Regions from separate parts of the Lactobacillus sp. ESL0785 genome, predicted to be linked through region 1. Evidence: predicted binding sites of a transcription regulator. Region 1 holds the regulator's gene; each other region holds the start of a gene.
What was found. Region 1 encodes HrcA, which represses chaperone genes, less so after heat shock. Its sites were predicted from a motif close to TTAGCACTCNNNNNNNNNGAGTGCTAA; they were not measured.
Positions count from the first base shown of each region.

Region 1 (2,281 bases):
CCCATGTGCCGCTTAATTGAAATAACTGTATTCGGGTTAGTAATTGCTTGACGTTTAGCAACTTCACCAACTTGAATTTCACCATCTTTAAAAGCAACTACTGATGGTGTAGTCCGATTACCTTCTGGGTTAGTAATAATCTTTGGTTCTTTACCTTCAAGAACGGCAACTGCTGAGTTAGTAGTTCCGAGGTCAATTCCGATAACTTTTGACATTAATTAACATCCTTTCATTACTGTGCAACAACAACCATTGCTGGTCTTAATGTACGGTCTTTATATTGATATCCTTTTTGTAAAACTTGAACAACGTGGTCCTTTTGATCATCACTACTTGCAGCAACTGTTTGCACAGCCTGATGTAATGTCGGATCAAATTTAACACCTTCAGCCTCAATCTCACTAATTCCGTGATCTTTCATAGCCTTTACAAGTGCATCAAGGGTCATTTGTACACCCTTTTTTAATTGCTTAGAAACATCATCATCAGCCTTAGTGGCTAAAGCACGCTCTAAATTGTCCATTGCAGGCAAAACATCCTTAGCCAAAGATTGTGATTCATATTTAATTAATTGTGCCCGTTCTTTATTATAACGGTTTTGCATATTTTGCATTTCTGCTTGGCTGCGCAAATATTTATCTTCAAAATCTTTACTATCAGCTTGCGCCTTAGTTAATTCTTCTTGAAGTTTTTGCTCAGGTGATTGTTCTTCTTTTTTAGAAGCAGCACTTGCCTTTTGTGGTTCAGCTTTTTCTTTTGACTTTTTGGTAGTCGCTTCTTCTTGATCTAAATCTTTTTCACTGGGAAAATCTTCCTTACTCACGGCTAACCTCCTTTATTTAAATCGACCATAATATTCAAGCAACTTTTTGGCTAGCTCATTTCTAAAGTATTCAAGCAAACCAATCACTTGTGAATATGGCATATTAGTCGGTCCCAGCAAGGCAATTACACCTTTACCATGAGAACCAACACTATATTCTGCAGTCAACAAACTATAATCTTTCAACAGTTCATTGGGCAATTCTGATCCTAAACTAACGCGAACCGGAAACCTGCCATTTTCAGACGCATTACCATAGTCAACCAGATTAGAAATTAAATCGTCATGATCAACTAATTCATACAATGAACGTAAATTAGTAACATCATTAGTTGAAGTATTATTAAGTAAATTAATCTGGCCATCAACATACATTTGTTCACTAGCAGCATCATTAATAACGTCTTCCACCAAGTCAATAAATTCACTAGCATGCTTGTTACTAGCATTTTGACCTAATGACTGCTTGAGCAAATCCGGCGTAATTTGATTTAAGCTTTTGCCAACCAATTCATCATTGATCATGCGTACCGCTTTTTCAATTTCATCACCATGCACGTTATGTGGCAAATTATAAACTTGATTCTGAATATTACCGTCACTTGTAACTAAGATTGCCATCACCTGCCTGCTAAACAGGGGAACAATGCGAAAGCCCGTTACCGTAACATTGCGACTCTCCGGTCCCTCAGCAAATGCTGTATAATTAGTCAAATCTGATAAAATTTTAGCAGCTTCCTGTACAATTTCATTAACTTGATGAAAAGGTCGATCAAGTTTGTTGATGATTTTATTATAAACAGATTCTGGTATTTGCAGCGGTTCTACCAAATTATCAAGGTAGTAACGATAGCCATCACTTGAAGGAACACGACCACTAGAAGAATGCGTCTTCTCAATCAACCCCTGATCTTCTAACACAGCCATTTCGTTACGAATAGTTGCACTTGATACTTTAATTGGTAGCTGGTTCATTACAGTCTTTGAGCCCACAGGATCATGTGTCTGCGTAAAATCATTAATAATGGTTTTTAAAATAAGTTCTTGACGCTCGGTCAACATAAATATCGCCCTCACTTTTAGCACTCTCATATCTTTTGTGCTAACAATTATTATGATACTAGGTTTTAGCAGAATGTCAAGCCGAGTGCTAACAAATATTTACATTTTTTGAAAATAAAAAGTCCCACCTACTTTTAGTGTAGAGAAGAACTTTATTTATTAGCAAAATAAGCCTTAATTTCAGCTTTATCTTGCATCATTTGCTTTTTTAATCCAGCAAGATCTGCAAACTTAATTTCACCACGTGTATACTTATACCACTTAATAATCATCTTTTGATCATAGGCTTCTTGATCAAAGCCAAAAAGGTTTGATTCAATAAAAATTCGCTTGCTCTGATTAATCGTGACATTATAGCCGACACTGGTCATTGAGTCATACCATTTGCCACCAATT
Region 1 covers NZ_CP113916.1:992,436-994,716, forward strand. The annotation lists gene dnaK (molecular chaperone DnaK) at 1-215, opposite strand, end outside; gene grpE (nucleotide exchange factor GrpE) at 233-823, opposite strand; gene hrcA (heat-inducible transcriptional repressor HrcA) at 836-1,885, opposite strand; gene ribF (riboflavin biosynthesis protein RibF) at 2,038-2,281, opposite strand, start outside.

Region 2 (2,281 bases), 250 kb from region 1:
TGACTATCCAAGCCCTTAAGGAAAGCATCTTAGAGTTAGATGAACCTGTTAATCGTGATGATTGGTATTTCACTGGCGATGAAGTTAATGCAGGCTATAATGATGAACAAAATGATATCACTATTCCTGCAGCTATCTTGCAAGCACCATTTTATAGTAAGAAGCAAAGTAAGGCTGCTAACTTGGGCGGTATTGGCGCAGTTATTGGTCATGAAATATCTCATGCCTTTGATAATAATGGTGCTAAATTTGATAAATATGGTAGTTTGCATAATTGGTGGACTAAAAAAGATCATGCTGCATTTAATAAGCGGATTAAGGCAGAAATCAAATTATTTAATGGTATCAAGTATGGCGGTAAAAAGGTTAACGGTAAGCTGACAGTATCAGAGAATATTGCCGATCAAGGTGGATTATCTGTGGCCATAGCAGCTGCTAAGAAGGATCACGTTAGTTTGCGTGAACTTTTTAAAAATTATGCTCGAATTTGGCGGTTAAAAGCAAGTCCAGAAGTGACTCAAGGCTTACTCGCCACTGATGTTCACTCACCTAATGCCTTGCGAGCTAATGTACAAGTACAGTGCCAACCGGACTTCTATAAGGTCTTTAAAGTTAAGAAGACGGATGGTATGTGGCTGCCGCCAAAAAAGCGGGTACTAATTTGGTAATATTTCTTTTTGAGTTATAGTAAGATGAACCCTGAAATTAAGATGAATTAATTTCTAGGGTTTTTATTATGGTTAAATTATTTTACTAAGCTGATTGCAAACGGCATTCTAAGTTTAACTAGTAAAAACAATATTTTGCGCACATGTAATAGTTTTACACACTGTTTTTTACAGTTTTAATTTAAATTAGATAGTATTTGATGATGATAAGAGCAAAAAATTAGTTGAAAAATGGATAAGAAAAATTTTAATTATATGCGACGTGATGCGAGTTAAGAACTTGCAAAAAATAAAATTAGCACTTTTTTGCCTAAAGTGCTAATTTTTTCTTGCATTTTTTGGCAAAAGAGGTTATTATCATATTTGTAAGTTAGCACTTAGCTAATAAGAGTGCTAACTACTTAATAACAATAATAAGATTTAGCAAAATTAATTTTAGGAGGCAGTCATGTTACAACCAATCGGTGATCGCGTGATCGTAAAAGTTAAAGAAGAAGAAGAAAAGACTGTAGGCGGCATCGTCTTAGCATCTAATGCTAAAGAAAAGCCAACTGAAGGCGAAATCGTTGCTGTTGGTGCAGGTACTTATGCTGAAAACGGCGATAAGATCCCAATGACAGTTAAAAAGGGCGACGTTGTATTATATGACAAGTATTCTGGTACTGACGTTAAATACGAAGGTGAGAAGTACTTGGTCCTTCATGAAAAAGATATTTTAGCAATTGTTGAATAATTAAGGAGCGAATGAAAATGGCAAAAGATATTAGATTCTCAGAAAATGCAAGACGTTCCCTCTTAAAGGGTGTTGATAAGTTAGCTGATACTGTTAAGACGACCATTGGTCCTAAGGGACGCAACGTTGTTTTGGAACAATCATACGGCAACCCAGAAATCACTAATGATGGTGTTACAATTGCTAAGGCAATTGAATTAAAAGACCACTACGAGAACATGGGTGCTAAGCTAGTTGCTGAAGCTGCACAAAAGACTAATGATATTGCCGGTGATGGGACAACTACTGCAGTTGTTTTAACCCAAGCAATTATTCGTGAAGGGATGAAGAATGTAACTGCTGGTGCTAACCCAGTTGGCGTTCGCCGCGGAATTGAAAAGGCTACTAAGGCCGTAACTGATGAATTGCACAAGATTAGTCATACAGTTTCTTCAAAAGACCAAATTGCCCAAGTTGCTGCCGTTTCAAGTGCTTCTAAAGAAGTTGGTAATTTAATTGCTGACGCCATGGAAAAGGTTGGCAATGACGGTGTTATTACCATTGAAGATTCTCGTGGAATTGAAACTGAATTATCAGTTGTTGAAGGGATGCAATTCGATCGTGGTTACCTGTCACAATACATGGTAACTGACAACGACAAGATGGAAGCTGACCTTGATAATCCATACGTTTTGATTACCGACAAGAAGATTTCTAATATTCAAGATATTTTGCCATTGTTGCAAGAAATTGTACAACAAGGTAAGTCATTATTGATTATTGCTGACGATGTTTCTGGTGAAGCTTTGCCAACACTGGTATTGAACAAGATTCGTGGTACTTTCAATGTTGTTGCTGTTAAGGCTCCTGGCTTTGGTGACAGTCGCAAGGAACAATTGCA
Region 2 covers NZ_CP113916.1:1,242,326-1,244,606, reverse strand. The annotation lists gene OZY43_RS05905 (M13 family metallopeptidase) at 1-668, shown strand, start outside; gene groES (co-chaperone GroES) at 1,117-1,401, shown strand; gene groL (chaperonin GroEL) at 1,419-2,281, shown strand, end outside.
Region 2: the regulator HrcA is predicted to act here: its motif matches at 1,039-1,065, upstream of groES (co-chaperone GroES).

Region 3 (2,281 bases), 380 kb from region 1:
AATTGGAATGTATGGACTAACCTTAATATGCTTGACGTAATTATTAAAATCCTTTTGTGACATATCCAATAAGTGCTGTGCATTATACGGACTAGTAAGCTTATTCAAATCATAACCAACAATGTGACCAGACATTAAATTAGTATGACTAAGCAGACTTGTATAAGCCCAACCATCAGAAACCGTCACACCTTCTGGAATATGACCAACCCGGTTAATGTTATCATCATTAGGATCTTTAACACTTAATAGAACCGGTTGATAAAACTTGGTCTTCAAGGTTAAATCGCCGCTAGTCAAAGTCCGACCACTTGTTTCGGGCGTATATTCATCAGGATTAATATAATTGATAGAAGAACCATAGTGGGTTTTCCACGTTTTATAATCATTAGTACCCGGTTGTGCTGTAACATTTGAAACAAGATCTGGGTCGACAACACCTTCATTTGTACTTTTTCTAACAGTTACTTTAGTAGTGGCACTAGCGTTACCATAAGTATACTTAACTGTATAAGTTTTGGATACGTCACAAAAAATATTATCTCTAGAAATCTTGACCTGGTCATTAGCAACAACTGTCCCTGTCTCATCAGTCGCATAAGAAATAGCATCTTTGGTAAAGAAATCATAGTTGTCATTGCGCACCAAAGTAACAGTCTTAGGTACAGAAATTTGATTCTTAGCAAAGTAATTTTCATTGACATAGCCTACTTGCCGACCATCAACATAAATTCGCCAATAACGCGCCTTTTTAGTCTCGATCAATTGATCTGATTGAATGTGATTGTAACGAAAATTGATGCCATCAGCTACCTTAGTATGAACTTTACCATTAGAAATACTCTTCCATACTTTATAGTTTTTATCACCAGCAACCTTAGTCATCATAGCAAAACCAGTAATTGTCTGCTTAGGCTTTTTAATTTTTGTTTGATCGCCCTGAGTAGTATCGCTGGTATTAGTGGTACCAGTTGCTGAATTATCAGTACTGGAAGTAGAAGTAGTCTTATTATCTTGTGCATTATTAGCACTATTATCACTATTTGATGCAGCTGGCGCATTAGTCGCGCTGGTTGTATCTGCCACAGCTACTGTAGCAGAGGAGCTAGTTGCAACTGCTAAAGCAACCATTAGTGTCGTTATTATCGTTGCTATTTTTTTTAAATGCTTCAAAAATTTTCCCTCCAAAATTAATCCTTATTTCTATATTATAAGGTAAAAGGTCTGTAATAAAAAATACAAAATTGATACACTTTCATTGACAGCTTTCTATACAAGTGATTTAATTAGCACTGTACTTATTAGAGTGCTAATAACATAGAACTTAAATTTAGGAGGCAAAAATATGCTTGTACCTACAGTTATTGAACAAACTGCCCGTGGTGAACGCGCATACGACATTTATTCCCGTCTATTAAAAGATCGAATTATTATGTTGAGCGGTGAAATCAACGACGACATGGCCAATTCAATCATTGCACAATTATTATTCCTTGATGCTCAAGACAACACCAAAGATATTTCTCTTTACATCAACTCACCAGGTGGTGTAATTACTTCAGGTCTGGCAATTATGGATACTATGAACTTTATTAAGTCTGATGTTTCCACAATTGCCATCGGGATGGCCGCATCAATGGCTTCAATTTTGTTAACCAGCGGTACTAAGGGTAAGCGTTTTGCTTTGCCAAACTCAACTGTCTTAATTCACCAACCTTTGGGTGGTGCACAAGGTCAGCAAACAGATATTCAAATTGCTGCAAATGAAATTATGAAGAGTCGTGAAAAGATCAATAATATTATTCACGAAACTACGGGTCAGCCTTTAAGTAAGATTCTAAAAGATACTGAACGTGACAACTATATGACCGCACAAGAAGCCAAAGACTATGGCCTAATTGACGAAATTATGGTTAACAAGAAAAATAGCTAAATAAAATAATTTAGTACAAACGTTACTTTAGCAAAAACATCATTAGGAAAAATCCTAATGATGTTTTTTATTTTGAACTAAGAACACTCATTATTTAGCTACAAGCAGGGTTGACAAACTAACGCAAAATAGTAAGCTTAATTAAATTAGTAAATAATTAAATAATGATGAGAAGGATTGGTGACCTTTGATGAAAGAAAAAGTAACTGCAGAAGATTTATATCGCTTAAAGTCGGTTTCACAAGTTAGATTTGCTGCAGGCAAAGCATTCTTTGCAGAAAATTATATTAATCAAGAAGAAAATGACTATGAAGCCAAGCTAGTCAGTCTTGATCAAGAACAAAATTA
Region 3 covers NZ_CP113916.1:615,426-617,706, reverse strand. The annotation lists gene OZY43_RS03055 (SH3-like domain-containing protein) at 1-1,173, opposite strand, end outside; gene clpP (ATP-dependent Clp endopeptidase proteolytic subunit ClpP) at 1,346-1,933, shown strand; gene OZY43_RS03045 (S9 family peptidase) at 2,124-2,281, shown strand, end outside.
Region 3: the regulator HrcA is predicted to act here: its motif matches at 1,287-1,313, upstream of clpP (ATP-dependent Clp endopeptidase proteolytic subunit ClpP).